Regions from separate parts of the Photobacterium sp. SP02 genome, predicted to be linked through region 1. Evidence: riboswitches for the same ligand, from Rfam matches in the RefSeq annotation. Region 1 holds a riboswitch; the other holds the start of a gene.
What was found. A riboswitch is a leader RNA that binds a small molecule or an ion and turns the genes downstream of it on or off. The one in region 1 is predicted to bind lysine.
Positions count from the first base shown of each region.

Region 2: it holds a riboswitch for lysine, as region 1 does, so the genes downstream of both, lysC (lysine-sensitive aspartokinase 3) here and P0Y67_RS00640 (Na+/H+ antiporter NhaC family protein) in region 1, are expected to answer to the same signal.

Region 1 is NZ_JASJOJ010000001.1:132,917-147,862, reverse strand. Features, by position in the region: gene hisG (ATP phosphoribosyltransferase) at 1-410, shown strand, start outside; gene hisD (histidinol dehydrogenase) at 416-1,732, shown strand; gene hisC (histidinol-phosphate transaminase) at 1,734-2,789, shown strand; gene hisB (bifunctional histidinol-phosphatase/imidazoleglycerol-phosphate dehydratase HisB) at 2,807-3,877, shown strand; gene hisH (imidazole glycerol phosphate synthase subunit HisH) at 3,877-4,509, shown strand; gene hisA (1-(5-phosphoribosyl)-5-[(5-phosphoribosylamino)methylideneamino]imidazole-4-carboxamide isomerase) at 4,527-5,261, shown strand; gene hisF (imidazole glycerol phosphate synthase subunit HisF) at 5,275-6,048, shown strand; gene hisIE (bifunctional phosphoribosyl-AMP cyclohydrolase/phosphoribosyl-ATP diphosphatase HisIE) at 6,045-6,677, shown strand; gene P0Y67_RS00645 (thymidine kinase) at 6,762-7,364, opposite strand; gene P0Y67_RS00640 (Na+/H+ antiporter NhaC family protein) at 7,552-9,138, opposite strand; lysine riboswitch at 9,244-9,423, opposite strand; gene P0Y67_RS00635 (H-NS family histone-like protein) at 9,798-10,190, shown strand; gene P0Y67_RS00630 (lytic murein transglycosylase) at 10,299-11,270, opposite strand; gene P0Y67_RS00625 (YcgL domain-containing protein) at 11,287-11,568, opposite strand; gene minC (septum site-determining protein MinC) at 11,807-12,469, shown strand; gene minD (septum site-determining protein MinD) at 12,491-13,303, shown strand; gene minE (cell division topological specificity factor MinE) at 13,311-13,571, shown strand; gene rnd (ribonuclease D) at 13,634-14,755, opposite strand; gene fadD (long-chain-fatty-acid--CoA ligase FadD) at 14,911-14,946, opposite strand, start outside.
Region 2 is NZ_JASJOJ010000006.1:1,526-16,471, reverse strand. Features, by position in the region: gene P0Y67_RS04175 (PilN domain-containing protein) at 1-1,387, opposite strand, end outside; gene csrD (RNase E specificity factor CsrD) at 1,565-3,508, opposite strand; gene P0Y67_RS04165 (LysR family transcriptional regulator) at 3,708-4,622, shown strand; gene P0Y67_RS04160 (single-stranded DNA-binding protein) at 4,706-5,245, opposite strand; gene uvrA (excinuclease ABC subunit UvrA) at 5,498-8,347, shown strand; gene P0Y67_RS04150 (PglL family O-oligosaccharyltransferase) at 8,420-10,207, shown strand; gene P0Y67_RS04145 (pyridoxal-phosphate-dependent aminotransferase family protein) at 10,269-11,387, opposite strand; lysine riboswitch at 11,644-11,825, shown strand; gene lysC (lysine-sensitive aspartokinase 3) at 11,929-13,308, shown strand; gene P0Y67_RS04135 (GGDEF domain-containing protein) at 13,615-14,946, shown strand, end outside.

The sequences.
Region 1 (14,946 bases):
CCGACGCCATCTGTGACCTGGTTTCCACCGGTGCGACTCTCGAAGCCAACGGCCTGAAAGAAGTCGAAGTGATCCTGCAGTCCAAAGCGGTACTGATCCAGCGCTCTGGTGATTTCAGCGCCGACAAACAAGCGCTGATCGAGCGCCTGTTAACCCGTATGCAAGGTGTGATTCAGGCCAAAGAGTCAAAATACATCATGCTGCACGCACCGACTGAATGCCTGGAACAAGTGACAGCCTTACTGCCTGGCGCGGAAGATCCTACCGTGCTGCCGCTGTCTCACGACAAGAGCCGGGTGGCCGTTCACCTTGTCAGCTCAGAAAACCTGTTCTGGGAAACCATGGAACAACTCAAAGCGCTGGGCGCCAGCTCAATTCTCGTTCTGCCAATTGAGAAAATGATGGAGTAAGCACCATGAAGACGGTTGTATGGCAATCTCTGAGTGAACAGCAGCGTGAATCGTTACTGCAACGTCCGGCCATCACAGCAGGCGAGAATGTGACGGCAATTGTCAAAGACATCATTACCGGTGTTCGCGAGCGTGGCGATGAGGCCTTGCTGGAGCTGGCAGAAAAATTCGATAAAGTCCGCCCGGAATCGATCAAAGTCAGCCAGCAAGAAATTCAGGCCGCCGCTGACAGACTGTCAGAGGATATGAAGCAGGCGCTGCAACAGGCTTATGCCAACATCGCCAAGTTCCATAAAGCACAAAAAACCAAGCCGCTGCAGGTTGAAACGCAACCCGGTGTTATCTGCGAGCAGGTTACCCGGCCCATTAATGCCGTGGGTTTGTACATTCCGGGCGGCAGCGCCCCCTTGCCGTCGACTGTATTGATGCTGGGCGTGCCGGCACAAATTGCCGGATGCCGGCGTGTGGTGCTTTGTTCGCCCCCGCCTATCGCCGATGAGATTCTGTATGTCGCCCAACTGTGCGGTATTACCGATATCTACAATGCAGGTGGTGCGCAGGCTGTCGCCGCCATGGCATACGGCACCGAATCTGTATCCAGAGTCGACAAAATTTTCGGCCCCGGTAATGCGTTTGTTACCGAGGCCAAACGTCAGGTCAGCAATGATTTTAATGGCGCCGCCATTGACATGCCTGCCGGCCCGTCTGAAGTCATGGTCATTGCCGACAGTGGCGCTGATCCGGATTTTATCGCTGCTGATTTACTCAGTCAGGCAGAGCACGGACCAGACTCACAGGTTGTACTGGTCACCCCTGAGCCAAGTATTGCCGACCGCGTCGCTGACGCCATCGCAAAACAGCTCAGCAGTTTGACCCGCGCCGATATTGCCCGCCAGGCACTCGGTTCGAGCCTGATGATCATTGCCGACAGCATCACTCAGTGCGTGTCTATCTCTAATCACTACGGACCTGAACACCTGATTGTTCAGACCCGCAACCCACGTGATTTAGTGCCCCTGCTTGATAACGCCGGCTCGATTTTCCTGGGGCACTGGTCACCGGAATCCGTGGGCGATTACGCCTCCGGTACCAACCACGTATTGCCGACTTATGGTTATACCAAAACCTATTCCAGCCTGGGTCTGGCCGACTTTACCAAGCGTATGACGGTACAGGAGCTCAGTGCCGATGGCCTGCTGGAACTGGCGCCGACGGTGGAAACCATGGCAACCGCAGAAGGTCTGGACGCACACCGCCGTGCCGTCAGCATCCGGGTAGAAAAAATCAAACAATCACGCTCATCGACGTTGAAAGAGGCTTAAGATGAACCCTGAATTACTGGCTCGTAAAACCGTTCGCGAACTCACGCCATACCAGTCTGCCCGCCGCCTTGGTGGCAGTGGTGACATCTGGCTGAATGCCAACGAGTCGCCGTTCGTCAATGAATACAAGATTCAGTGTGATCGCCTGAACCGCTATAGCTCCTGCCAGCCAGAAGCGTTGATTCAGGCCTATGCCGATTATGCGCGTGTCGATAAATCCCAGGTGCTGACTTCGCGCGGGGCTGATGAAGGCATCGAGTTGCTGGTCCGCACTTTCTGCGAGCCTAAGCAAGACAGTATTCTTTACTGCCCGCCGACTTACGGCATGTACAGCATCAGCGCCGAAACCTTTGATGTGGGCGTCAAGCAGGTACCGCTGACCACTGACTGGCAGCTGGATTTACCTTCGATTGCCGATAACCTGGACGGCGTCAAACTGGTGTTTGTCTGCAGCCCTAACAACCCGACCGGCAACCTTATTCGCCGTGATGACATTATTGCGCTGCTGAACATGACGCAAGACAAAGCCCTGGTGGTGATGGACGAAGCCTATATCGATTTCTGTCCGGAAGCTTCCACGGTTGATTTGCTGGCGCAGTTCCCGAATCTGGTGATCCTGCGTACCCTGTCCAAAGCCTTCGCCCTGGCTGGCCTGCGTTGTGGCTTCACACTGGCTAACTCAGTGGTGATTGATTTGCTGCTGAAAGTGATAGCGCCTTACCCGGTACCTATCCCTGTGGCGGATATTGCGGTTCAGGCACTGTCGCCTGCCGGTCTGGCCAGAACCAAATTTCAGGTGCTCGACCTGAGCGCCAACCGGGCTTACCTGCAAGCTGGGCTGGGTATGTTACCTGGTGTGACGGTATACGACGGCTATGGTAACTATCTGCTGGTACGTTTTCCTGACGGTGATGCCTTGTTCAAAGCCTTGTGGGATAACGGCATTATTCTGCGCCGCTCTCCGATCGAGAACTGTATCCGTATCAGTATTGGCAGCCGGGATGAGTGCGAGAAGACCCTGGCCTTCATCCGCACTCAGCTGGAAAAGATTTCGTAATTTGGAAGGATTCTATTGTGAGCAAGGAAAAAATTCTCTTTATTGATCGCGACGGCACTTTGATTGCTGAGCCGCCGGTAGACTTCCAGGTCGATCGGCTGGACAAACTTGAGCTGGAGCCCTTCGTCATCCCTGCCCTGCTAAAACTGCAGGATGCCGGCTATAAACTGGTCATGGTGACCAATCAGGACGGACTGGGCACAGACAGCTACCCGCAGGCTGACTTTGATGCCCCGCACAATATGATGATGGCCATTTTCGAGTCTCAGGGGGTTCGCTTTGATGAGGTGCTGATCTGCCCGCACTTTGAGCACGACAACTGCAGTTGCCGCAAGCCCAAGCTCGGCCTGGTCAAAGACTACCTGCAGCAGGGCCGTGTCGATTTTGCCACCTCTGCGGTTATCGGCGATCGTCATACCGATCTGCAGCTGGCCAGCAACATGGCTATCCGGGGTATCCAGTACCAGCGCGAAAACCTGGACTGGCAGCAGATTGTGGCCGATCTCACCACCCGTCCCCGCATTGCCGAAGTGGTCCGCAAGACCAAAGAAACCGACATCAGAGTGAAGGTCAATCTGGATCAGTCCGGTGGTAACGTGATTCAGACCGGTCTGGGCTTTTTCGATCACATGCTGGATCAGATTGCGACTCACGGCGGCTTCCAGCTCATCCTGACCGTCGATGGCGACCTGCACATTGATGATCACCACAGTGTGGAAGACACCGCACTGGCTCTGGGCCAGGCGCTGAAAGAAGCGCTGGGCGACAAACGCGGCATCGGCCGCTTTGGTTTCAGCCTGCCAATGGACGAATGCCTGGCTCAGTGTGCGCTGGACTTATCCGGCCGCCCCTATCTGAAATTTGATGCCAAGTTCAGCCGTGAAAATATCGGTGATCTGTCAACGGAAATGGTCCCGCACTTCTTCCGCTCCCTGACCGATACGCTGGCCTGCACGCTGCACCTTTCTTCCGATGGCAACAACGATCACCACATCGTTGAAAGCCTGTTTAAAGCCTTTGGCCGTACCTTGCGCCAGGCCATTAAAGTGGAAGGCAACGAGCTGCCGAGCAGTAAAGGGGTGCTGTAATGACTGATTCAACACAGAAAGTCGTCATCATTGATACAGGGTGCGCCAACGTTTCATCCGTGCGATTTGCCATTGAACGTTTGGGTTATCAGGTGACTGTCAGCCGGGATCCTGAGATTGTGCTGGCGGCAGATAAACTCTTCCTGCCCGGTGTAGGTACCGCCAGTGAGGCCATGAAAAATCTGGCTGAGCGCGATCTTATCACCCTGGTCAGCCAGGTCGACAAACCCTTGCTGGGTATCTGTCTGGGCATGCAGCTGCTGGGTGACTACTCGGAAGAGCAAGGCCAGAATGGCACAGAGCGCGTGCCCTGCCTGAAACTCTGTCCGGCACCGGTGCAGAAAATGCGCACCGGTGAGCTGCCCTTACCGCACATGGGATGGAATACCATCACTCCGGAACAGGGCCATCCCTTGTTTAACGGCATCCCTGCTGGCAGCTATTTCTATTTCGTCCACAGCTACGCCATGCCGGCGTTTAACACCGAGCAAGGCAGAACGATAGCCAGCTGTGAATACGGCCAGCCCTTTACTGCCGCAGTACAAAGCGGCAATTACTACGGTGTGCAGTTCCACCCTGAACGGTCCGGCAAAGCCGGTGCGCAACTGATTCAAAACTTTCTCGATATGTAGGACGACAAGGACTGGTTATGATTATTCCCGCACTCGATTTAATAGATGGTCAGGTCGTCCGCCTGTTTCAGGGCGATTACGGTCAGGTGACCGAGTATAAAGTGAACCCCGCAGAGCAGTTTGCGCTGTATCATCAGGCAGGGGCTGACTGGCTGCACCTGGTTGATCTGACCGGCGCGAAAGACACCTCGGCACGCCAGCTCGATTTAATCCGTACCCTGCTGGCCAGCACGCCTGCCAATATCCAGATTGGAGGCGGCGTTCGCAGCGAGCAAGATGTGGCTGATTTACTGGATGCCGGCGCACAGCGTGTTGTGATTGGGTCAACTGCGGTTAAACAACCGGAAGTCGTTAAGGCTTGGATGGAAAAATACGGCCCGGAGCGCATCGTACTGGCGCTGGACGTCAACATTGATGGTAACGGCCAGCGCAAAGTGGCCGTCTCCGGCTGGCAGGAAGATTCAGGCGTCACCATTGAAGCCCTGATTGAAGACTTCCTCACCGTGGGCCTCAAACATGTCCTGTGCACGGATATCTCCCGCGACGGCACGCTGGCTGGTTCTAATGTCGATCTGTACCGCGACTTATGTGCGCAATACCCGGACGTTCAGTTCCAGTCATCCGGCGGTATCGGATCACTGGACGACATTGCTGCGCTGAAAGGTACAGGCGTTGCCGGCGTGATTGTCGGCCGTGCCCTGCTGGACGGTAAATTTACCGCAGAGCAGGCATTTGCCTGCTGGAACGAGTGACAAGGAGCCTGACATGTTAGCAAAACGCATTATTCCCTGCCTGGATGTCCGTGACGGCCAGGTCGTTAAGGGCGTCCAGTTCCGAAATCACGAAATCATCGGTGACATAGTGCCGCTGGCAAAACGCTACGCGGAAGAAGGGGCCGATGAGTTAGTTTTCTACGATATCACAGCGTCCAGCGACGGCCGTGTCGTTGACAAAAGCTGGGTTGAACGTGTCGCTGAAGTCATTGACATTCCGTTCTGTGTCGCGGGCGGGATTAAATCAGCCGACGATGCCCAGCAAATACTGCAATTTGGCGCGGATAAAATTTCTATCAATTCGCCGGCATTAGCCAACCCTGCGCTGATCACTGAGCTGGCCGATAAATTCGGTGTGCAGTGTATTGTGGTGGGGATCGATTCTTACTTTGATGCCAAAACCGGCCAGTATCAGGTTTACCAGTTCACCGGTGATGAAAGCCGTACCCAGGTCACCCAGTGGCAAACCGCTGACTGGATTGAGGAAGTGCAGCGCCGCGGGGCGGGTGAAATCGTGCTGAACATGATGAACCAGGATGGTGTTCGCCAGGGTTATGATCTGACTCAGCTGAATCTGGTGCGCGACCTTTGCAAAGTGCCGCTTATTGCGTCCGGCGGCGCCGGTGAAATGGCGCATTTTGCCGATGCCTTTACTATCGCCAAAGTTGACGGCGCCCTCGCCGCTTCGGTTTTCCACAAGCAAATCATTAACATTGGCGAACTCAAGCAATACCTCAAACAACAACAGGTGGAGATCCGACTATGAGCCTGAGCAGTGAAATTAATTGGGACAAGGTCGACGGTCTGGTCCCCGCCGTGGTGCAAGACAGCCGCAGCGGCCAGGTACTGATGCTGGGCTACATGAATGATGAAGCCCTCAGCAAAACGCTGGATACCCGGCAGGTGACTTTCTGGTCACGCAGCAAACAACGTCTTTGGACCAAAGGCGAGACATCCGGCAATGTGCTGCAACTCAAACAGATTCAGCTCGACTGTGATCAAGACACCCTACTGGTCAGCGCCGAGCCTGTTGGCCCCACCTGCCATCTCGGTACGACCACCTGCTTCGACAAGGGCAGCACAGACAACGGAGACACAGCCACCGCCCCCGATCTGGTGTTTCTTCACCGACTGGAGCAAGTGCTGGCAGCCCGCAAAGGCGCCGATCCTGAGTCCTCTTACACCGCCAGCCTTTACGCTCGTGGCACCAAGCGGATTTCGCAGAAGGTGGGCGAAGAAGGCGTTGAAGTCGCGCTTGCGGCAACGGCGGGTGACAAAGAGGAGGTAATTTCCGAATCAGCCGACCTGATGTATCACCTGATAGTGTTGCTTCAGGATCAGGGTCTGAGCCTGTCTGATGTGATTGCCAAACTACAGGAAAGGCACAAAGGCTAAAGTCCGCGACAAGCCTCATTAAAAAAGGAAGCTTCAGCAGCTTCCTTTTTTATTTTGTTTTCATTAATTATTACGTTGGCTTTATCAGGCGCTTTTCGCCGCCTGACGAGCTTGATCCATCGCTTCTTTATAATGCTTCCGGCAAACCGATACGTATCTGTCATTACCACCGATTTCAACCTGATCGCCATCTGCAATGGCTTTACCTGACGCATCATGGCGAATCACCATGTTCGCTTTTCGGCCGCAATGACAAACGGTTTTCAGTTCGACCAGTTTATCGGCCCAGGCCAGCAGGTACTGACTGCCTTCAAACAGTTCACCACGAAAATCGGTACGCAAACCGTAGCAAAGCACAGGAATATCCAGTTTATCGACCACTTCAGTCAACTGGTGAACCTGAGCTTTCGTCAGGAACTGGCATTCATCCATTAACACGCAATCCACCCGTGACAAGCTGTTCATCTGAGACAGCTTATCCCACAGGTTATCTTCCGGGCTATAGAGTTCAGCCTCTTCAGACAGACCAATTCTGGAACTGACCTTACCCTGACCAAACCGGTTATCAATCGCTGCGGTAAAAATGACCGGCGACATACCGCGTTCACGATAATTGAACGACGACTGCAACAGCGTCGTCGACTTCCCGGCATTCATCGCCGAGTAATAAAAATACATTTGCGCCATCAGGCTTTCCGCATCACTCTGAATATCGCAAGATGCTACCGAAGAAGAATGCGAATTGGAAGTCTGGCTCCCAGCTTCATGCGCTGAGGCCACTTTACGGTGCTTTACTGTACGCAGAGATAAAAAAACCGGCTCAGTGCATACTAAGCCGGTCATTTTTACTGCAAGGGTATTGTTTAAGCTGCGATTACGCGCCTTTGAGCGGGCGTTTGGCAATCCAGCCGAGGCAGACACAAACCAGTAAGAAAGCGACCGTCGCTGCCACGAAAGACACCGCCAGAGACTCTGTCATCCCTAACACGGTAAAGCCTACCGCAGAGACGAGTGCAACGGACAATGCGTAAGGCAACTGGGTCGACACATGATCTATGTGATTACAGCGTGCTCCCGTTGAAGACAATATGGTGGTATCTGAAATAGGCGAGCAATGATCGCCAAAAACAGAACCAGCCAGTACTGCGCTGAGCATAGGCAGGATCAGGCTGATGTCAGTTGCCGCCGCCAGATCGCCGGCTATCGGCAGCATAATACCAAAGGTGCCCCAGGACGTACCGGTCGAGAACGCCATAATGCCGGCCAGCAGAAACAGAATCACAGGCAACCAGACAGGATTAATATTGCCCTGAACCAAAGTCGACAGGAATTTACCTGTTGCCATATCGCTGATTATGCTACCGATTGTCCAGGCGAAAAACAGAATAAGAATGGCACCGAACATGGATTTCGCACCAATCCATAAAGCATGCACAATGTGCTTTACCGGAATGGCTTGGCGTCCAACGGCAACCAGTGCCGATAATAACCCCAGCAGGCCGCCGTAACACAAAGAGGCCCCGACATCGGTAGACTCAAAGGCGCCGAGAATAGAAAACGGTTTACCATCCGCCTGCAAACTCTGATTACCGGTGAAGATCATGAAGAATAATGTGGCGGCTACCAGCACCAGAATAGGAATAATGAGATCGCCCACTTTGCCATTTTCACTTTCTTCTATTTCAAGTTCGTCATTCAAATCTTTGGCTTCGGCATGAATTTCATCATTGTCAAACCCGCGAGCATGACTGGCCTGAACTTCATGCTTCTTCATCAAACCAACATCTAATTGGAACCAGGCAACAACAAATACCATCAGCAGCGCGAACACAGCGTAAAAATTCATGGGTGCCAATTGCATGAAGGCACTTAACGCAGAATATTCAGTCACACCATGTGAAACCAGAATGCCACCCACCACTGTAATGATATATGCCCCCCAACTGGATGCAGGCATCAGTACACACATAGGTGCGGCAGTGGAGTCCAGAATATAAGCCAGTTTTGAGCGGGAAACATAAAAGCGGTCGGTAACAGGCCGGGAAATCGAACCAACCGCCAGGCTGTTGAAATAATCATCAACAAAAATAAACACGCCAAGAAAAGCCGCTAACAGTTTTGCACCGCGTTTACTTTTAATCTTAGTTTGCGCCCATTGTGCAAAGGCACGCGTACCGCCAGAGAGCGTCAGTAATGCTGTGGTCATGCCTAATAAAAGCAAGAAAGCAACAATACTCATATTCCAGGTATTGATGCTATCACCATCTATAAACAGCCCTTCAATTTTGTTTCTTAAATAAGAAACAGTATTGAACATGCTGAAATCAGTCAGCAAAAACGCACCGATCAAAATGCCAATACCCAGCGAGAGAAGTACTCGTCGAGTGAGAATAGCAAGGCTTAACGCCACAAGTGGCGGTAAAACGGAAATGGAAGATTGGGAAAAATCTACTAGGTTCATGATCTCTACTACAACCGATCGTGGTTGGAGATCTACTGTTAAACACGGTACCGATGTCAACCGTGATGGGAAGCGATATAGGAAAGAGACTGTTGCCCCTCCCGACCCCACAGTAGCGCTCCATAGTTAATTGTAAGTTACTATGGCAGTGTTGTCCCTTTCGGTGACAACCCCAGCAAGGTGATTTGACAGACCAGCCTTACTTCGGCATTAGCTCCTTTCACTGACGTTCCTCGGGGTCACCTCCCGCCAGTTACTGATAGATAATGCACCTCTACCCTTAGTCAAGGAATCGCGTATTCTACTTTTTGTTATCTGATTTGCAACTACAGAAAGCCAATATCTGCTACTTTGAGTTAATACTACTGCACTAATCTTCTGTATTTACTTACATTTACGCCCAAAATACACTGTAAATGAATATGAAATTATTAGCATTACCGCAAGTTAAAATATTCGTACATTCCCATTTTATTAACAAGCAAAAAAACGAATGGTGTCGCCTTTCATTGATCAAAGATAAAGTTCAAGTATAAAAAACCGCCTGATTAATAATGTAAATTAACATTTTTATTTGGCAGTTGGGTTTAAAAAGTATTACTATTGCAGATATAAAGTGATTCACTAATAATTAGTATAACGCCAACAGGAAATTTGAAATGTCTGATGCAATGAAAGCGCTATTAAACCTTCGTAGTCTTCGTGCACTTGCTCGCGAATATTCACTGGAGCAACTGAAAGAAGCCCTGGAAAAACTTCAGACCGTGGTTGATGAACGTGAAGAATCAGAAGCGGAAGAAATCGCGAAAGAAAAAGAGCGCGAAGAGAAACTGAAGCAATACCGAGATATGCTACTGGCTGATGGTATTGATCCTGAAGAACTGATGGCAAACATTGGTAAAGCAAAAACCAAGCGTGCTGCTCGCCCGCCTAAATACAAGTTCATCGATGAAAACGGTGAAGAGAAAACCTGGACAGGCCAAGGCCGTACACCAAGCGCTCTTAAAAAAGCACTGGATGAAGGTAAATCTCTGGACGACTTCAAACTGTGATCAAACAAGATTGATCAGAGCTGATCAAAAAGCCCGGCAGCAATGCCGGGCTTTTTATTATTCGCAATTAATAGTGCATGTCGTTTTTTTGTTCAGCTAAATCTGCAGCTATCGAATACTGTCTGCCAGCGTACTGACGGCTAACGCAAAATAATGCGATCGGTTCCATTTTAATAATGTCTGATAATTACCGTACACTAAGTAAGCTCTGCCATGATTATCATCTGGTTGCACCAGCCAAGCATTGAGCTCCACCTTAGGCAGCGCGGTGCCATTCAAACGGCGCACACCCAGTTGCTCCCACTCAGACAGCGTTTTCATCTTTTGGGATTCCACACCTTTCAGGTTGTCACTCAACCCCTCAGGAATACGCACCTGGCGTCCCCATGTGTATTTGTCATCCCAACCTGATTTACTCAGGTAATTGGCCGCAGAAGCAAACACATCATCTTCCGTTTTCCAGATATCGGCTTTACCGTCGTCATTTCCGTCAACAGCAAAGGTCAGGTATGAGGTCGGCATAAACTGAGGCTGCCCCATGGCACCGGCCCAGGAACCTTTCATATCTGCTGCAGTGATATGGCCTTGCTGTAAAATAGTTAAAGCCGCCATGACCTGCTCACGGAAGAAGGCTTCACGTCGACCTTCATAGGCGAGCGTCGTCAACGCTTCAATGACATTATACGAGCCGGTTAAGCGACCAAAATTACTTTCCACTCCCCACAATGCCACGATGAACCTGGGCTGAACACCATACAGACGCCCGATCCGCTCCAGTGCCGGTTTATGCTGCTGATAATACTTGTTCGCCTGTTCAATTTTCCACTGGGGAACGGCTTTGGGTAAATATTCATCCAGTGTTAATTTCTTTTCTGGCTGATTTTTATCAGCTTTAACAGCACGTTCTATGAATGTGACATCAGCGAAGGCAGATTCAAGAATCGAATCATCTATCCCCTTCTCACGTGCTTCTTGTTTTAGCCCGAAGACATAATTATCAAAACTTTCATCAGCCGTTACTATCGGTGATGCAAGGCCTAGTCCTAAGGACACAAAGACAGCTACCCATTGCTTACGCATATCCACCCTTTCATCGTCATGTATTATTTTCTGACTTTCTTGCTTTGTATTCGTCTAGAAGGTTAGTCACAGGTGGCGGAATTTGCAGGTAATACCCCTGGGTAGAGAGCAACTCCCGTACCTTATTGATATCCGCCAATGCTAACTTCCTCTCATTACTCAGTTTTAGCACCATTACAAACTGAGGTGTACCAAAAGTGCTCAATAAGGCTTCAGGTACATCTGAAAAATCATCTTTGGTCTTGATATATAAATAGGTGTTTTCTTTTTTAGAGCTTTTATAAATTGCACAAAACATGAGCTGACCTGCAGGTTACCAATCACCATTATCTGACCACAAAAAGCAGAAAACATTCCAACCCGAATCAGGATCGGGGCTCCTCTGCGTTCTGCGTTCACTATTGTGGCTATCATTTAAACTTTATACCGAACTCTGACAAGGAGAACTTGCTGAGACCTGCCTAGGAATATAACATGCTATAACCTATGTGATAACGTACCTGAGCGCGAAATTGTCCGCGTAAGATGAATAAGCCATGACAAAAACGGCAGAATTAAAAGGGGGCAGTTACACGCTCTCATCTTTACACTTGGCTGACGGCGGCTTAGAACAGGCAATCAGTTTCCTGAAGGACAAAGTGGAGCAAGCTCCGGCATTCTTTGCCCATGCGCCTCTGGTGATTGATGTCAGCCAGGCTGGCAGAGCTCTTGATTTCGAACAACTTCGACAAGGCATTCAGGATGCGGGTATGATCCCCGTCGGGATCAGTGGTTGCAAGCCCTCTCACCTGCAAGCGCAGGCGAAATCAGCCGGTTTTGCCATCATGAATGCGGCCAAGCAGGCCCGGGCCACCAGCCCGGTAATGGAGCCGGCAAAAGTGATTCGCACCCCGGTGAGATCGGGGCAGCAGATTTATGCAAAAAATTGCGATCTTGTCGTATTGAATCATGTCAGCGCAGGTGCTGAAATTATTGCTGATGGATGTATCCATATCTATGGGTGTTTGCGTGGCCGGGCAATTGCCGGCGCCAGCGGCCAAACTCATGCTCAGATTTTCTGCCATAATTTACAGTCAGAGTTGATATCTATTGCTGGTAATTATTGGCTAAGTGACAAAATTCAAGACGCTTTTTGGGGAAAAAGTGTCGCTATCTCTCTGACTGACAACAATTTAAATATAGAGCATCTGGCTGTATAACTTTGAAAAGGAATAATACAGATGGCACGAATTATCGTGGTGACCTCAGGTAAAGGTGGGGTAGGTAAAACGACCTCCAGTGCGGCCATTGCGTCCGGCCTGGCCTTAAAAGGTAAAAAAACGGCCGTCATTGATTTTGATATCGGCCTGCGGAATCTGGACCTGATTATGGGCTGTGAACGCCGTGTTGTTTATGATTTCGTCAACGTTATCAATGGCGAGGCAAAGCTTAATCAGGCGCTGATTAAAGACAAGCGTGTAGAGAACCTGTTCGTGTTGCCGGCTTCACAAACCCGCGACAAAGATGCCCTGAGTAAAGAAGGTGTCGAAAAAGTCTTGTCTGAATTAGATGCACTGGGTTTCGACTTTATCATCTGTGACTCACCGGCAGGCATAGAGACAGGCGCGCTGATGGCGTTATACTTTGCCGATGAGGCGATAGTCACCACCAACCCTGAAGTAGCCTCTGTGCGTGATTCAGACCGTATCCTTGGTATTCTCGACTCTAAATCCCGTCGAGCCGAGAACAGCGAAACACCGGTTAAGCAACACTTATTGCTCACCCGCTATAACCCTTCCCGTGTGGTTCATGGCGATATGCTCAGCGTCGCTGATGTTGAAGAAATTCTGCACATTCCACTGTTAGGTGTCATACCTGAGAGCCAGTCTGTTCTGAATGCATCCAACAAAGGTGAACCTGTTATCCTGGATGCCGATTCAGATGCAGGTCAGGCATATCAAGACACAGTTGCACGCTTACTGGGTGAAGACCGCCCGTTCCGATTCTTAGAGGAAGAGAAAAAAGGCTTCCTGAAACGCATATTTGGAGGCTAACCACACTATGGCTTTGCTAGAGTTCTTCCGCCCCAAAAAACAGTCGACCGCGAGTGTGGCGAAAGAAAGGCTGCAGATCATTGTTGCTGAACGTCGCTCCGCGAGTATGGGTAATCCGAGTTACCTGCCCCAACTGAAGCAGGATATTCTGGAGGTCATTCGCCGTTACGTTGATGTATCGCCTGAACATGTCACGGTACACCTCGATCAGAAAGAAGAAGACCTGTCGGTACTGGAACTGAATGTCACCCTGCCCGATGAAAAATAAAAAAATCCCCGGTTCGCCGGGGATTTTTTCAGGTGTTCACTTGGTTTGTTACCCTACAAGCTTTAAGCCTGCACCAGAGGCAGAACCCGATGAGCAAACAGCGCTCTTCGCCAGCTAGACAACATTTCAGGCAGCTGATCTTCAGGACAGCCCTTCTTCCATGCCCAACTCAGTAACTGATTAATTTGCTTCTTCGAGGCAAGAAACTCAGTCGCCAGCCCTGTCTCCTTGGCCACGGCATTCACTTCATCTTTGATGCGTTTGACCATTTGTTTGTAACCGGGCATTTCCATCAGACGAAATAATGGCTGCGGATAATCCAGCTGGCTCATTTTTTCAACGTCTTTCACAATGGAAATCAAACGGTTACCATGTCTTTGAATCTCACGCTCATCAAAACCTTCCTGAGCCATAACCGCTTTTGAAGTGATCTCATAACGGGCAATTTTCCAAAGATGCAGCTCTTTTAGCACAAAGTTCAGTGCCAGATCGCGCTTTCTCGCTTCCTGAAGACGCCAGGAAGCCAGCTTCTGTAAGATAGCCAATTGTTTAGGGGATAACTGCCAGGCATTCTTTATGTCGGTGTAAACTTGCTCCGGGTCGGGAACACGGCTGCGTTTCACCAGCATGGTTTCGCATTCCTGACGCAGGGCATCCATCCACCCTTTCGCTTCCACTTTTGCCAAAAGCTGCTGATACAGAGGCAACAGATAAAAAACATCTGCGGCGGCATAATCGAGCTGCTTGTCACTCAGAGGACGAGCAAGCCAGTTCGTTCTGGCTTCGCCTTTTTCCAGCTCAATACCCAGATACTCCTGCACTAAGGCGCCAAAGCCCGTAGACAGGCCATGACCTATGAAGGCCGCCATGATCTGAGTATCCAGCATAGGCGCTGGCATGCAGCCGGCAACAGACTGGAACACCTCCAGATCTTCACCACAGGCATGCAGCACTTTCACGACATCAGGATCTTTCATCAACGCCCATAACGGCGACATATCTGTCAGCTTGAGGGGATCAATCAAAGACAGAAGTTCACCGTCATAAAGCTGGATCAGCCCCAACTGAGCAAACAGGGTCCGGGTACGAACAAATTCGGTATCCAACATTACCGCCTGTTGTTGACTTGCCTGCTGGCAAACCTCAGCCAGTCTGTCATTCGTGGTTATAATCTCAAATTTCAAAACTCACCTTTTTCAACATAACAAGCAGATACCAGCCTGTTTTTCTTTGTGTCTTAACGCCATTCTCTGATGAATACTGACAGCCGGCACAAAACAAAGTGCCGGCTATGTAAGCCGGCACTGAACTTGAAACAAGTTTATCCTAAATTTCAGGATTATGCTTGCGCTGTCTCTTTTTGCGCTGCCTTATC
Region 2 (14,946 bases), on a different contig from region 1:
TTCTGCCAAGCGACATGACTTCAAAGCGGCGATCGGCCAGCTGGGGATATTGTGCAAAACTCTGCAGCCAGCCGGGTACCGCATTGGGATGCCTGGCCACGCCTTCCAGATCCAGTTGCTGGCCCTGTACGTGGATGCGGCTCACTGAAATATCCTGACTGGCAGCCTGCGCCAGTTGCTGCAACATAGTGGCATAGCCGGCTTGCAGGCTGTTATCGTGCATGGCAATTGCCCTGAGCGTGGCCTGTTTGGCCGCGAGGTGCTGTTCCAGCTCGCCGCTCAGTTTGACTTTTAATTCACTCGGCAGATGACGGGCCAGCGCGGCTTTGGCGTTATCCAGTTCAGTCTGTTTTTGCGTCAGCCGGGCTTGCTGCTGTGCCAGCAATTGCATGGCCCTGTATTCCTGCCAGCTTTGCCAACCCGCCAGCGATGCGATCACCACAGCCCCCACCGCCCAGCCAGCGACTAGATTAGGCAGGGTGAGCCAGTTCGATTGCGGTTTCAGGCTGTCACTGTACAGATTGAGCAATGGCTGCTGCAGCTGAGCGGCCCAGGCAACACGGGTATCAAAATCCGTCAGTTCGGCGGGCGCGCCGCTGACTGTCGCGACCGGCACATTGAGCCGCTGCCGCAATGCGTCGGCCAGTTGCTCATTATCATCACTGTCACAGCTGACCAGCACCTGGGCTATCGGGGCATCACGCAGTTGGGCACTCAGGAAATCGAGGGAGCGCTGCAGTTCAAGCGCCAGTCCGTCTATCTGCAGATCAGCCGGTTCCAGGCCGGTCAGAGGCTGAGAAAAACCGCGCAGCTGACGCTGAAAACACATCACCTGCTGTTTGAAGGCGGTCAGGTGCAGACCGGAATGCTGACGGGAATGGAGGATCAGCTGGCTCTGTTTTTCAGCCGTCACCTGACCCAGCACCACTTCATCCACAGTGATCAGCTCAGGCTCACAGCCATTGGCCAGGCAAGCCAGTACCAGTTGCTGTACCACAGAACGCTGTGCCACCAGCACTTGCAGTCTGTCTTTGATTGGCTCTGCAAACCCGTCAGCGACCAGGTTAGCGGGAGGTTCAGTCACCAGATCTTTGACCAGAAACGGTAAGGCACTGGCCAGTTCATGACGGGGTAAGGCCGGCTTATCAATGACCAGGCTTTGATATAAGCCATGGCCGAGTACCAAACGAATTCTGCAGCCGTTTAACTGGTGTGTGTTGATCAATTGCGCGATGGCAGTCGTCCAGCTTTCACGTGAAGCCACCTCCACACTGTCACTGAGCCAACCATTTCCGTCTTCTGTGAGACAGACGAGTGTCAGTTTCCCTTCGAAAACAGCAAAACTGGCCACTTTACTGACAGTTTTCCGGCTTAGGAGCTTTTTCATCAGCATGGTAATAACCCGTTTTACTTTTTTATTAGTTTTAACCCGCTTGTACTTTTACATTCGTTAAAGACATGCTATTGACCATTATTGTCAATAATTTGACCCATGATACTGACAGGAATTTATGGTGTATAGAGAAAATCCTGTAAAAAATGTAAGGATTCCACTTAGATAACATTATCTGCGCTTTTTGCTACTCATTTGACTCACGCTCATCTCCGGGGCAAAAAAGCGCCCCTGCCCGCCATTAATCCCCAGTTGCTGCAGCACCTGCCATTCCCTGTCGTTTTCAACCCCGACAGCAATTACCTCGACACCGGAATTGGCGCAGGCGCCCAGCATACTCCGGACAAATAACTGATTTTCCTGTCGCTGATCTATCTCACGGATCAGGCTTCGGTGCAGCTTGATATACTGGACGTTGACATCCTTGATATAGTGCGTGCTGACTATGGTTCTTCCGGCCTGATCCACCCCCAGCCGGCAGCCAAGGCCCGTCACCATTTTGAGAAAGGTGCGCACGGCATCAATATGGCGTGACAGATTCCGCTCCGGCACTTCAATGCTCAGCCGTTTCAGTACAGGTCTGGGTGTCTGCAGCAGTTCGTCCCGGAACCAGCGGATAAACCCTTTATCCAGCAGAGATTCGATACTGACATTAATCGCAAAGTTATCCAGCGTCGGGCCATTTTTGAGCAGATCCAGCGCCTGGCTGATGACCTGTTTATCCATACGCACATTGAATCCCACCTGCTCAACCGCAGGCAGAAAACGGGAAGCTTTGATCATCTCACCGTTTTCGTCATTGATCCTCGCCAATAATTCACGATGCAGCGGTACTTGCTCCCCGGAGAGATAGGCGGGCTGCTGATACAGGGCAGGGCCGCCCTGACTAAAGACCGCATCCAGCAGCGTCCGCCAGCGCACGCTGCCCCGGGTATCTTCTCCCAGCACATCCTTCTGGAAGGCGTACCAGCTGTTCGTGCCCTGCAATTGCGCACTGCGCAGCGCCATGTCGGCCTCATCCATGATGCGGCCACGCCGCTCGCCACTGGCAAAATAGGTCATGCCGATATGACACCAGTTCTCGCGCTGCAACGGCGCGGACGGTGTCAGCCGCTCCAGCCCTTTCAGCAGCTGATTTACAAACTGATTGACCTCCTTGCTGGGCTGTTGCAGCAGCATGATGGCAAATTCGGCGTCAAAATAGCGCGACAGCACGCTGTCCGGATAGCGCTGGACCATATTCGACAGCACCATGCCGACATCCTGAATCAGTTCATCGGCCACAACCTTGCCCTTCGCCAGCAGCAATTCTTCCCAGTCGGCGATACGGATCAAAATAACTGCGCCATGGTTATCCTGATCCTGAACCACAGATTGCAGACGGCTGTCGAACAATACCCGATTGGCCGAGCCCGTCAGTTGATCCAGGAAGGTGTGGGTGCGAATGAAGGTATCAAAGCGGCTGCGCTCTTGTCTGGCATCTTTCAGCTCTGAGATCAGCTTGTCCAAGGCCAGACTTGCCGTATCCGGCCATTCCAGATCGGTGCCTTTGGCAAAATCATCCAGCTTACCGGCCAGCAGCATTCTTCCGCGCTCTTCGAGAAGCTCTGAGCCCTGTAGCTGCCGCTTGAGCCAGTTTACGCCCCATATCAGGCCGGCAATAATGATCATGATCGCCAGACTGATAGAAGACATCGCCCCCAGCGAATAGGTTAATTCGGTATAAGGTGGCACCGACTGGATACTGACAGAGTAACCGGGGTTCAGGGTCAGCGGATATTCAGAATGATAAAGAATGTTGGGATCATCGATTTTCTGTAATCCCTGAAACTGATAGACAGAGCCGGCATCGTTGCTGACGTCCAGCGACACCACGTTACTGGCTTTGAGTAATTTCGGCAGCCAGCGGGCCAGGGATTGCGATCCTTGCGGATCGGCCATTTCCTGATCGATAACGTCAACCACGCCGCCCAGATAATGATGCAGATAATCCTGCCCGAGCTGACGAAAACTGACAGCACCGCCAATGAAAATGACAAACATGGCGCAAATGACAATTAGGGTCACGAAAGCAACCAGTCGATTGGTCAGCTTCATCCCTGAGGCTTTTCTCATGCAAGGTCCAACTTTATCTGAAAAACAATTCCAAACCGCCTGGCTCTGTGGTCAACTCTGATACAGACAACAATAAAAACCAAAACGCCTGTTTATACTGGAAAATACCATCGGCTCTCAAACACTGCAGTGCTCAGACCGACACTTTCCTTACTTGGCTCACCGCCCAGGCAGCATGCAACCCCCAAAGCGGAGAGATATGGACTGGATCACCTGCACCAAAAGTTTTGTCGCCGTGGTTGAGCAGGGCTCCCTGGCTCAGGCCGCAAGCGCCCTCAACACCTCAAGTTCAGCCCTGTCCAAGCGGCTGTCATGGTTAGAAAAACAACTGGGTGTTCAGCTTCTTAAACGCACGACACGTAACCTGACCGTCACAGACGCCGGCAAGGTGTTTTATCGGCGCAGTGTCCATTTACTTGATGACTGGCATCAGATACTGGCAGAAACCACCTCCACCTACGGTGAAGTTCAGGGTGTGCTGCGCATTGGTGCCCCACTGGCGACAGGCAGCCGGGTCCTGGTCCATTATCTGGCCGAGTTCTTACAGACCTATCCCAATATCCAGGTCGAGCTGCACACTGTGACCCCGGGCCAATTGCCGGATCTCAACCTGGATGTTTTTATCAGCCGCGAGCTGACCGATTTCAACTCCACCAGCTATATTGCCACTAAACTCTTTAGTTTTCAGGCGGGCTTCTACGCCTCACCCAGTTACCTGGAAGACAGGCCCGCTATCGAAACCCCGGAGCAACTGGCGCTGCATAACTGCTTGTTATTCGGCAGTCATGGCCATGAGCAAGAGCATGTCTTTGAAAATAACCGCCGCCTGCGTTTGCGGGGCAATTTTACCACCCAGAACCCGGAAGCCCTGGTCGCGGCTGCAGTGGCTGGAATGGGGTTAATTCTGGTGGGTGAGAATACGGTCAAACGCGAGCTCAGCAATGGCCTGCTGATCCCCGTGTTACCTGAGCTGAAACAACCGTTAAATGCCGCCTATGCCTACTATCCTAAGCTCAACTACAACCACACCAAAACCAAGCTGTTTATTGATTTTATTAAGCAGAAGGCCTCGCCCGGCCATACGCTTCAGTCAGCCAGCCCCCACTCTCTGTAATCCGCATCGTGCCGTTATTGGCTATCAGGCAATAAAAAAGCAGCGTTGAACGCTGCTTTTTTTAAGAAACCGTAAACCATGGATCAGAACGGAATGTCGTCGTCGAAATCCATCGGCGGCTCATTGTACTGAGGCTGGGCTTGTTTAGGCGCAGACTGCTGCTGAGGCGCATAGTTTTGCTGTTGTGACTGCTGAGCCGGTTGCTGAGGTTGTCCCCAACCGCCCTGCTGCTGCTGGCCACCCATAGGGGCACCCTGACCCTGGCCACCGGCACGGCCGCCCAGCATTTGCATCACACCGTTGAAGCCTTGAACAACCACTTCGGTCGTGAAGCGGTCCTGACCGCTTTGATCCTGCCACTTACGGGTTTGCAGCTGACCTTCAATGTAAACTTGAGAGCCTTTACGCAAGTACTCACCAGCCACTTCAGCCAGCTTGCCGAACAAGGCAACACGGTGCCATTCTGTTTTTTCTCGCTGTTCGCCGGTGGCTTTATCACGCCAGCTTTCAGAAGTCGCGATGGTAATATTTGCGACTGCACCGCCGTTCGGCATATAACGGATTTCAGGATCTTGTCCTAAGTTACCTACCAGGATAACTTTATTTACGCCACGACTGGCCATAGTTCACTCCAGGTTTTCGCTGTTGAGGCTGCCAATCATGACACCCTTCACTCATTCAAAGTTTATACTTAATCGCCGAGTTTAACATGGGCTGCCCTCTGAGTCATAGGGCTACGTCATGCTTCCCATGTCTAGACCGGACGCATAAAAGACGATCAAAGCACTGTGTTTTTGTACAGTCAAGTCTTTTAAGCCCCTCAGGGCTATGCAATAATGCCAATCCTATTTATTCAAGCGCTGATGACTGCAACTATGGATAAGATCGAAGTCAGGGGTGCACGCACCCACAACCTTAAAAACATTAACCTGACTATCCCCCGGGATAAGCTGATTGTTATCACAGGTTTATCAGGTTCCGGTAAGTCTTCTCTGGCATTCGACACCCTGTATGCCGAAGGTCAGCGCCGTTACGTCGAATCACTGTCGGCCTACGCCCGCCAGTTTCTGTCGCTGATGGAAAAACCGGACGTCGACCATATTGAAGGCCTGTCGCCTGCCATCTCAATTGAACAGAAATCGACCTCACACAACCCGCGCTCGACGGTCGGTACCATTACCGAAATCTATGACTACCTGCGCTTGCTGTATGCCCGTGTCGGCGAACCACGCTGCCCGACTCACGATGTGCCCCTCGCCGCGCAAACCGTCAGCCAGATGGTCGACAAAGTGCTGACACTGCCGGAAGGCAGTAAGCTGATGCTGCTGGCTCCTATCGTCAAAGAGCGTAAGGGCGAGCACCTGAAAACCTTAGCCAACCTGTCGGCGCAAGGCTATATCCGGGCCCGGATCGACGGCGAAGTCTGCGATCTGTCCGATCCGCCGACACTGGAATTACACAAAAAGCACACCATAGAAGTGGTGGTGGATCGCTTTAAAGTGCGTGATGACCTCCAGCAGCGGCTGGCTGAATCGTTTGAAACCGCGCTGGAGCTGTCAGGCGGCACAGTTGTCGTCAGCGCCATGGATGACAATGACATGGCCGAGCTGATTTTCTCGGCCAACTTCGCCTGCCCGCATTGCGGTTACAGCATGCGTGAGCTGGAACCGCGCCTGTTTTCCTTCAATAACCCGGCCGGTGCCTGCGGCACATGCGACGGACTGGGGGTGCAACAGTATTTCGACCCCTCCCGGGTGATCCAAAACGAGGACCTGAGTCTGGCTGGCGGCGCCATCCGGGGCTGGGACAAGCGCAATTACTACTACTTTCAGATGCTGACGTCGCTGGCTGAACATTACGATTTTGATGTTGAAGCCCCGTTCAGCAGCCTGCCAAAAAAAGTACAGAACGTATTGCTGCAGGGGTCCGGCACCACAAATATTGAATTTAAATACATTAATGATCGCGGTGATGTGACCGTTCGCCGTCACCCGTTTGAAGGCATACTGAATAACATGGAACGCCGCTACCGGGAAACCGAGTCCAATGCGGTACGCGAAGAGCTGGTGAAATACATTTCCACCAAGCCTTGCGCCAGCTGTCACGGTTCGCGGCTGCGCCAAGAAGCACGTCATGTCTTCATCGACAGCACTAACCTGCCGGCGATCAGTGAAATGAGCATCAGCCAGGCGCTGACCTTCTTTACCGAGCTGACACTAGAAGGACAGCGTGCGCAGATTGCCGATAAAATCCTCAAAGAAATCAATGACAGGCTGACCTTCCTGGTCAATGTGGGCCTCAACTATCTCAACCTGTCGCGCAGTGCGGAAACACTGTCCGGCGGTGAAGCTCAGCGCATCCGCCTGGCCAGCCAGATTGGCGCCGGCCTGGTCGGCGTGATGTATGTGCTCGATGAGCCTTCCATCGGCCTCCACCAGCGGGATAACGAACGCCTGCTGAGCACCCTGACCCGGCTGCGCGATCTGGGTAACACTGTACTGGTGGTCGAACACGACGAAGACGCGATCCGCAGTGCCGATTACATCATCGATATCGGCCCGGGTGCCGGTGTGCACGGCGGGCAGATCATCGCCGAAGGCACCATGGAAGATATTCTGAACTCGGAAGATTCCCTGACCGGCCAATACCTGAGTGGCAAGAAACAAATTGCAGTACCTGTTGAACGTGTGCCTGTTGATCCGGCAAAAACGGTGCTGCTCACGGGCGCCACGGGCAATAACCTGAAAAAAGTCGATGTGTCGATTCCGGTTGGCTTGCTGACCTGTGTGACCGGGGTATCCGGCTCAGGCAAGTCCACCCTGATCAACGACACTTTCTTCAAAATTGCTCACCATAAACTCAACGGGGCCACCACAGGCGAACCGTCACCTTATGAGGATATTCAGGGGCTGGAGCACTTCGATAAAGTCATCGACATCGATCAGAGCCCGATTGGCCGAACGCCGCGTTCTAACCCGGCAACTTACACCGGCATTTTCACCCCCATCAGGGAGCTGTTCTCGGGCACTCAGGAGTCTCGCTCACGGGGCTATAAACCGGGCCGCTTCAGCTTCAACGTCAAAGGCGGCCGCTGTGAAGCCTGTCAGGGCGACGGGGTGATCAAAGTGGAAATGCACTTCCTGCCCGATGTTTACGTGCCCTGTGATAGCTGTAAGGGTAAACGCTACAATCGTGAGACCCTGGAAGTGAAATACAAAGGCCAGTCTATTGATGAAGTGCTGGAAATGACAGTGGAAGATGCGCGGGTATTTTTTGATCCTGTGCCAGCCATTGCCCGAAAACTGCAAACCCTGATGGATGTCGGACTATCCTATATCCGCCTGGGGCAAGCGGCGACCACGCTGTCTGGCGGCGAAGCGCAGCGGGTGAAACTGGCGCGCGAACTGTCCAAACGCGATACAGGCAAAACCCTGTATATTCTCGATGAACCGACAACGGGCTTGCACTTCCATGATATCCAGCAGTTACTGAGTGTCCTGCACCGACTGCGTGATCACGGTAATACCATAGTGGTGATTGAGCATAACCTGGACGTCATTAAAACCGCTGACTGGATCATTGATCTGGGGCCGGAAGGTGGCAGCGGTGGCGGCGAGATCATTGCAACAGGTACCCCGGAACAGGTTGCCGGGGTCGCCGGCTCGCATACGGCCCGCTTCCTCAAACCCCTGCTGCCCGCATTAACAGCAAAGCAGCAGGCATAATTACACACATGCGCTCTGTCAGGCTGAATGCTCAGCCTGACTTTTTGTCTATTTGCCGAGGGACCGGACACCGTGACCGTCATTCAACTAAGGGGCACCAGACTGGCCGCTGCCACCATCAGTAAACCACTGACGCGGCCTTTTATTCTGGCGCTGACTTTTCTGTTTCTGCTGTCGATGCATTATTTTCAGCATAATCAGGGAGGAGCCGGCCTGGAGTTACCCTTTAATGTCAGCAGCTGGATCCCTTTCAGCTTTGCCATTGCGATTGGCCTGCTGGAGATCAGCCGACAGAAAATCTTGCGTTATTCCCGCCTGACGCTGGTTCTCCTGAGCTGCTGCGTGATGCTGTCTGTCCCCATGCTCTTCCCGGAAGCGCGACCGGAAGTCGCCATCAACCGGATCATTACCCTCTGGGCTGGCTGGTTGTTTTTTGTGGCGCTGCAGCAGTTTGCTTTCAGCCAGACACAGCGCCAGCAAATACTCTGGCTGCTCTTAAAAGCGGTCTGGCTGCAAGCCGCGCTGGCCTGGTATCAGTTTCTGTGGATCTCACCGGACAATGGCATTGGCTATAACACGGATCTCAACCGGCCCTACGGTATTTTTCAGCAGCCCAACGTAATGGCCAGCTTCCTGGCCACCGGGCTCGTTCTTTCGGCTTACCTGCTGGCACGGCAGCCGATGGTTCAGGGCCGCTGGACCCTTTCCCACCTCGGTCTTCAGTTAACGCCTGTCGCTGTGATCCCCATGCTGTTCGTGCTCAGCTCGCGGACCGGCTGGATTGCCAGTGTGGCGGGGGTTTTGCTTATCCTGCCCTACCTGATACAGTTTGCCGCCCGGGTACAATGGCGAGTATGGCTGATGATGCTGGTCATGGGATTAAGCGTGACCTGGAATCTGACCAGCAGCCTGAACTGGAATCCGCAGCCGGGCAGAGTATCGCTGGAAAGTGCCCGCTCAGTCATCTACCCGCAAGCGCTGGACATGTTCCTGCATGCTCCGGTCTCGGGCGTCGGCTATGGCAATTTTGAGCCCGCTTATCTGATGCAGACAGCGCAAGCGCATCAGGCTGATCCTGACTCGCCCTATGGTTTACCCGGGCTGGATCACCCTCATAACGAACTGCTGTTCTGGGCCAGTGAAGGGGGCATTTTACCTGTTCTGGCACTGCTGATTGCGGCAGCGGCGGTGCTGGCCAAAATTCGTCGTGCGCCGGCCAACACCCAGCTGGCTCTGGTCGCGCTCCTGTTTCCAATTACGCTGCATACCCAGCTCGAATACCCCTTCTACCACTCTCTGATCCACTGGATTATTTTTGTGTTCCTGCTCTATTGGGTGGATGCCTTGAGTGCGAAATATTTCAAACAGACACTGCGATTTTATAAACCCTTCAGAATCAGCGCCATGCTGTTGCCTGTTGTCGTCAGTCTCTTTATGGCCACCACCTTATATTCAGGCGCCATGCTGACCCGCTTTGAATCATCGACGCCGCCCGATTTAACTGCCCTGGATAAGGTCAATAACACCTGGGCCTGGCATAACCGGTTTGAATGGGATTTTTATCAGACCCAGTTGAAAATGGGCATTCAGCAGAATAACCCTGAGTTGCTGACAAGCTTCATCCACTGGGCCAACCATAAAGCCAAAGAACTGCCCAGGCCGATTCTGTATCAGTTTCTGATCACTGCCCATCAGGCATTGGCAAACACCTATCAAGCTGAGCAGGTTCGCCAGGAAGCCAGGTATCTTTTCCCGGGGGTCGATTTCAGCGATGACGCCTTACCTCAGCTATACAAGCCAAAAACCGTGACGGCCTCGCCGCAGATAGCACAAGCTGAAGCACAAGCAAACAACGGCTGAGCCTTCCCCCCAAAAAAGAAGCGGCTGCCCCAGAGGCAACCGCTTATTCCTGCGCTGATACTTATTTCAGCACCTCTTCCAGTGATTTCAGGCACAGCGCAATATTCTCTTTACGCGCACCGTATCCCATCAGCCCAATGCGCCAGGCTTTTCCGGCCAGAGCCCCCAGGCCGGCACCGATTTCCAGATTATAGTCTTCCAGCAGGCTCTGACGCACTTTCGCATCATCAGCGCCGTCAGGAATATAAACCGCATTGAGTTGCGGCAAACGGCTTTTCTCATCCACCACAAAGCGGATTCCCATAGCTTCCAGCCCCGCGCGCAATAATTGGTGCATCTCGGCATGGCGCTGCCACGCCTTTTCCAGCCCTTCATGTTGCAAGCGAACCAGCGCTTCGTGCAAGGCATACAAGCTGTTAACCGGAGCAGTATGGTGGTAGCTGCGCTTACCTTCACCGCTCCAGTAGGCCAGTACCAGGCTCTGGTCAAGGAACCAGCTTTGTACCGGCGTCTTACGCTGCTGAATTTTCTCAACCGCCCGCGGCGAAAAAGTCAGCGGCGACAAACCGGGTACGCAGGACAAGCACTTCTGACTGCCGGAATACACGGCATCCAGTTGCCATTCGTCGACTTTCAGCGGCACCCCGCCCAGCGAAGTGACAGCATCAACAATCGTCAGGCAGTCATAGTCACGGGCTAAGCGGGATAAGGTTTCCGCATCGCTCAGTGCACCGGTTGAAGTTTCCGCGTGCACAAACGCCAGTATTTTCGCATCAGGATGAGCTTTGAGTGCGGCTTCAACGGCTTGCGGATCAACCGGCTCTCCCCATTCATTATCCACCAGCACAGCTTCACCGCCGCAGCGCACAACATTTTCCCGCATCCGCTCGCCGAAAACCCCGTTACGGCAGACGATCACCTTCTCGCCCGGCTCAACCAGATTGACGAAACAGGCTTCCATTCCCGCACTGCCCGGCGCAGATACCGCTATAGTAAATGGGTTGGTGGTCTGAAATGCATACTGGAGCAGTTGCTTAAGCTCATCCATCATTCCGATGAACAGCGGGTCAAGATGGCCGACAGTCGGGCGGCTGAGCGCCTGCAACACCTGTGGATAAATGTCCGACGGGCCGGGTCCCATCAGTATGCGTTGAGGCGGGTAAAAACTTTGAATTGTCATCAGGCTTCTCCATCTGCACAGACACATAAGTTACTTATAATTCAGTGCATTAATTATTGTTGGCAACAGTAGCTTTCGCAGGGCATTCCTAGCGAGCATAACAGAACCACCCGTACCTGAAACCAGGCAGGCAAATTTATGCAAAGTCAGTAACAATCTTGACACAGAAAAATGCATTCAAGCATTGACAAAGCCCCCCCTCTCATATTCAATAAGGGCAATTTTTGTTCACCCTGAGAAAGCTCATTTTTCAGGTGAAAACGGAAGAGGCGCGTTATCCAGGTATCTATGCGGCGGGGCCCCACCCCAAAGCACCATAGAGAGGGGGAGCAACGCCGAGATACGGTAAGACAGGGGGCTTGCCGTATCGGCTTTGAAGGTTGAATCCTTCTGGCTGTCACCTGCATCATCCAGTGCAGGTGGAGAGCTTCTGGTAGCAGCAGTCTTAGTACGTCTCGCCTAATGGCTCTTCTGACACTCAAGTCGGAAAGATTCCCCAAATTTTGCCCCATGTTTACGCTTTGTTAAGTGGGAGATCACATTGAGCCCTGTAATTTCTTCTTCAGCGTTGAACGCTGAAATCACAGTCGCAAAATTTGGCGGCACTAGTGTGGCTGATTTCGTTGCAATGAGCCGCAGTGCTAAGATAGTTATCAATAATCCGACAACCAAACTGGTGTTGATCAGTGCGTGTTCCGGTGTGACTAATATTTTAGTCGAACTGGCCAACGGCGTAGCCGATGCCGAACACCGACATAGCCTGATGGAGCGTCTTCGCGCTATTCACCACAGCGTGCTGGCGGATTTACAGCAGCCTGAAGCGGTTGCGGGTAACATTGATGAACTGCTCGATCAGGTCGGCGAACTGGCTATAAAAGCCGCAGAACACAAGTCGGCAGAGCTGACAGATCAGCTGGTTGCCAACGGTGAGTTGCTGTCTACCCACCTGTTTACGCAAATCATGCGTGAAATGGGCGCCGACGCGTTGCGTTACGATATCCGTGACGTGCTGCGTACTGACAGCCGCTTTGGTAAAGCCAGCCCTGAGCAGGAAATGATACGTCAGCTGACAGAGGAAAAGCTGTTACCTCTGCTGCAGGATAAGATTGTTGTTTCTCAGGGTTTCATCGGTAGTGATGAGCAAGGTCGCACCACCACGCTTGGCCGCGGTGGCAGTGATTACAGTGCCGCCCTCATGGCTGAGGCGGTGGATGCCGGCACACTGGAAATCTGGACTGACGTCCCTGGTATGTACACCACAGATCCGCGTATTGCGCCGAAAGCCACGCCAATCAAAGAAATCAGCTTCAGCGAAGCCTCTGAGATGGCGAACTTTGGTGCCAAGATCTTGCATCCATCGACACTGATCCCGGCCGTTCGCCGTCAGATCCCTGTGTTTGTTGGATCGTCCAGGGCACCAGAACAGGGCGGCACCTGGATCCGTAAGTCTGTTACCGAAGCACCGCTGTTCCGTGCGCTGGCACTGCGTTCGAACCAGACGCTGATCACTCTGACCAGCCTGAACATGTTCCATGCTTATGGCTTCCTGGCCGAAGTCTTCCGGATTCTGGCTGAACATAAAGTCTCTGTTGATCTGATTTCGACTTCTGAAGTCAGCGTCTCTCTGACCATGGATCAGACAGACACTGGCGGCGGCGCACCCACGCTGCCTCCGGGAGCGCATGCCGCACTCAGCGAGCTGTGCCGTGTTGAGATTGAACAGGATCTGTGCCTGATCTCTCTGATTGGTAACCGCATGAGCCAGACTGCCGGTTCAGTCAGTACCGTGTTTGACACGCTGGACGAGTACAAGCTGCGCATGATTTGCTACGGCGCCAGCCCGCACAATCTGTGCTTCCTGGTCAAAACCGAGCATGCCATGCCGATTGCTCAGAATCTGCACCGTAAGATTTTTGAGTAATTTCACCTCCAATTCCTGTAAAAAAGGCGCTCAATGAGGGCCTTTTTTTTACCATTAAGACATTGTTTTTAAGTTGTTTTTACTTATGCAGTGACCATATAACGTCCACAGCATGTCTTAAATTGAGCTAGCCACATGATTAAAAATTTTGCCTATCACTTACTCTTGAGGCGAAAGCAACCACTTAAATCGCCCAAAGTTAAAACTGAGTTTACATAAATGTATTTTTTCATCATTACATAACTCATATCTATAATTTATATACAGCTATACTATTTAAAATGATGACAATGAGATGTTTACAATATGCATACCTCACTAAGCAGCAAAGCTGTAAGGGATAATAGACATGAGTTAATAATTAAGGCTATCAAACTAGGATATAAACTACTATTTTCATCTCTGTTATTATCACTCCTAGTTCTGATAGGATACGTTTTTAATGTAGATTTTTTTTATCGTCACTTTTCCTTAGATCTGGCAGTTCATAGGTTAACGTTAATTTGTACTTTACTAACATCAACTTCATTCATTTTAATTGCATACCATAAAAACAAGCTAGTGCAATTAATATCAACTTCTGTTTTTATTTTAACTGCCATTAGATTGTTTGACTATTTACTTGGCCCTCAATTTATTTTTAACAACCTTCCTTATTATATTGCTGATATTTTCAATTTAATTTTTGACATGCATGAAGAAAAAAACATAATGGGATTGAATACTACTATTATGTTTTTATTATTATCACTATCATCATTGATGAGAACTTTAAATAAACCAAATGCATCACAAATATTCGGCTTTTTATCTTTAAGCATTCCAACAATTTCTATTACTGGTTATGTTTTTAACCTTTCAGAGTTTTATGGGAGTATGTCTCCAGTCACAACAGTTTATGGCTTGATAATTTCTATAGGTGTGCTGTGCATTTCCGCGCACAAAGGGGCAATTAAAGCAATGCTACTTCCAACCTTTGGAGGGCGCCTAGCAAGGTATTTAAGTATCATAGGCTATTCATATTGTTTTGGTCTTGGTTACTTAGCTATAAAGTCCATTGATGAATTTGGCAACACCAGTTTATTCGGTGCATATGTGGTTGCCATGTGTTGGTTCATTATTTTAATACTTGCAGTAAGTGCTTTAACTTATGAAAAAGAAGATAAGAGCAGGCGTTTTATGGAAAAGTATTTATTGCAACTATCAAGAGAAGATCCTCTAACTGCACTTTATAATAGAAGAGGTTTTTATGAAGAAATAGGAAAAGAGATAAAGCGAAGAAAGCGAAAAGAGAGCAATGCTTGCTTTATAATTATTGATATTGATTCTTTTAAAAAAATCAATGATCAGTTTGGTCATGGAGTTGGCGATGAAATACTGAAATTAATTGCAAACATAATTAAGAACAATCTGAGATCGACAGATATTATCTGTCGATTAGGTGGGGAGGAGTTTGCAGTAATGCTACCGGACACCGACATACAAGAGTGTTGTGAAATTTCTGAACGTATAAGAGCGAAAGTACGAGGAACTAATGTAAAGAGTAAAATTCGATTTAACTCGCCAGAATTTGTATCAATATCTATTGGATGCTCTCTACTTCCATCAAGCAGTTCAAATGTAAATGAGACATTAGAA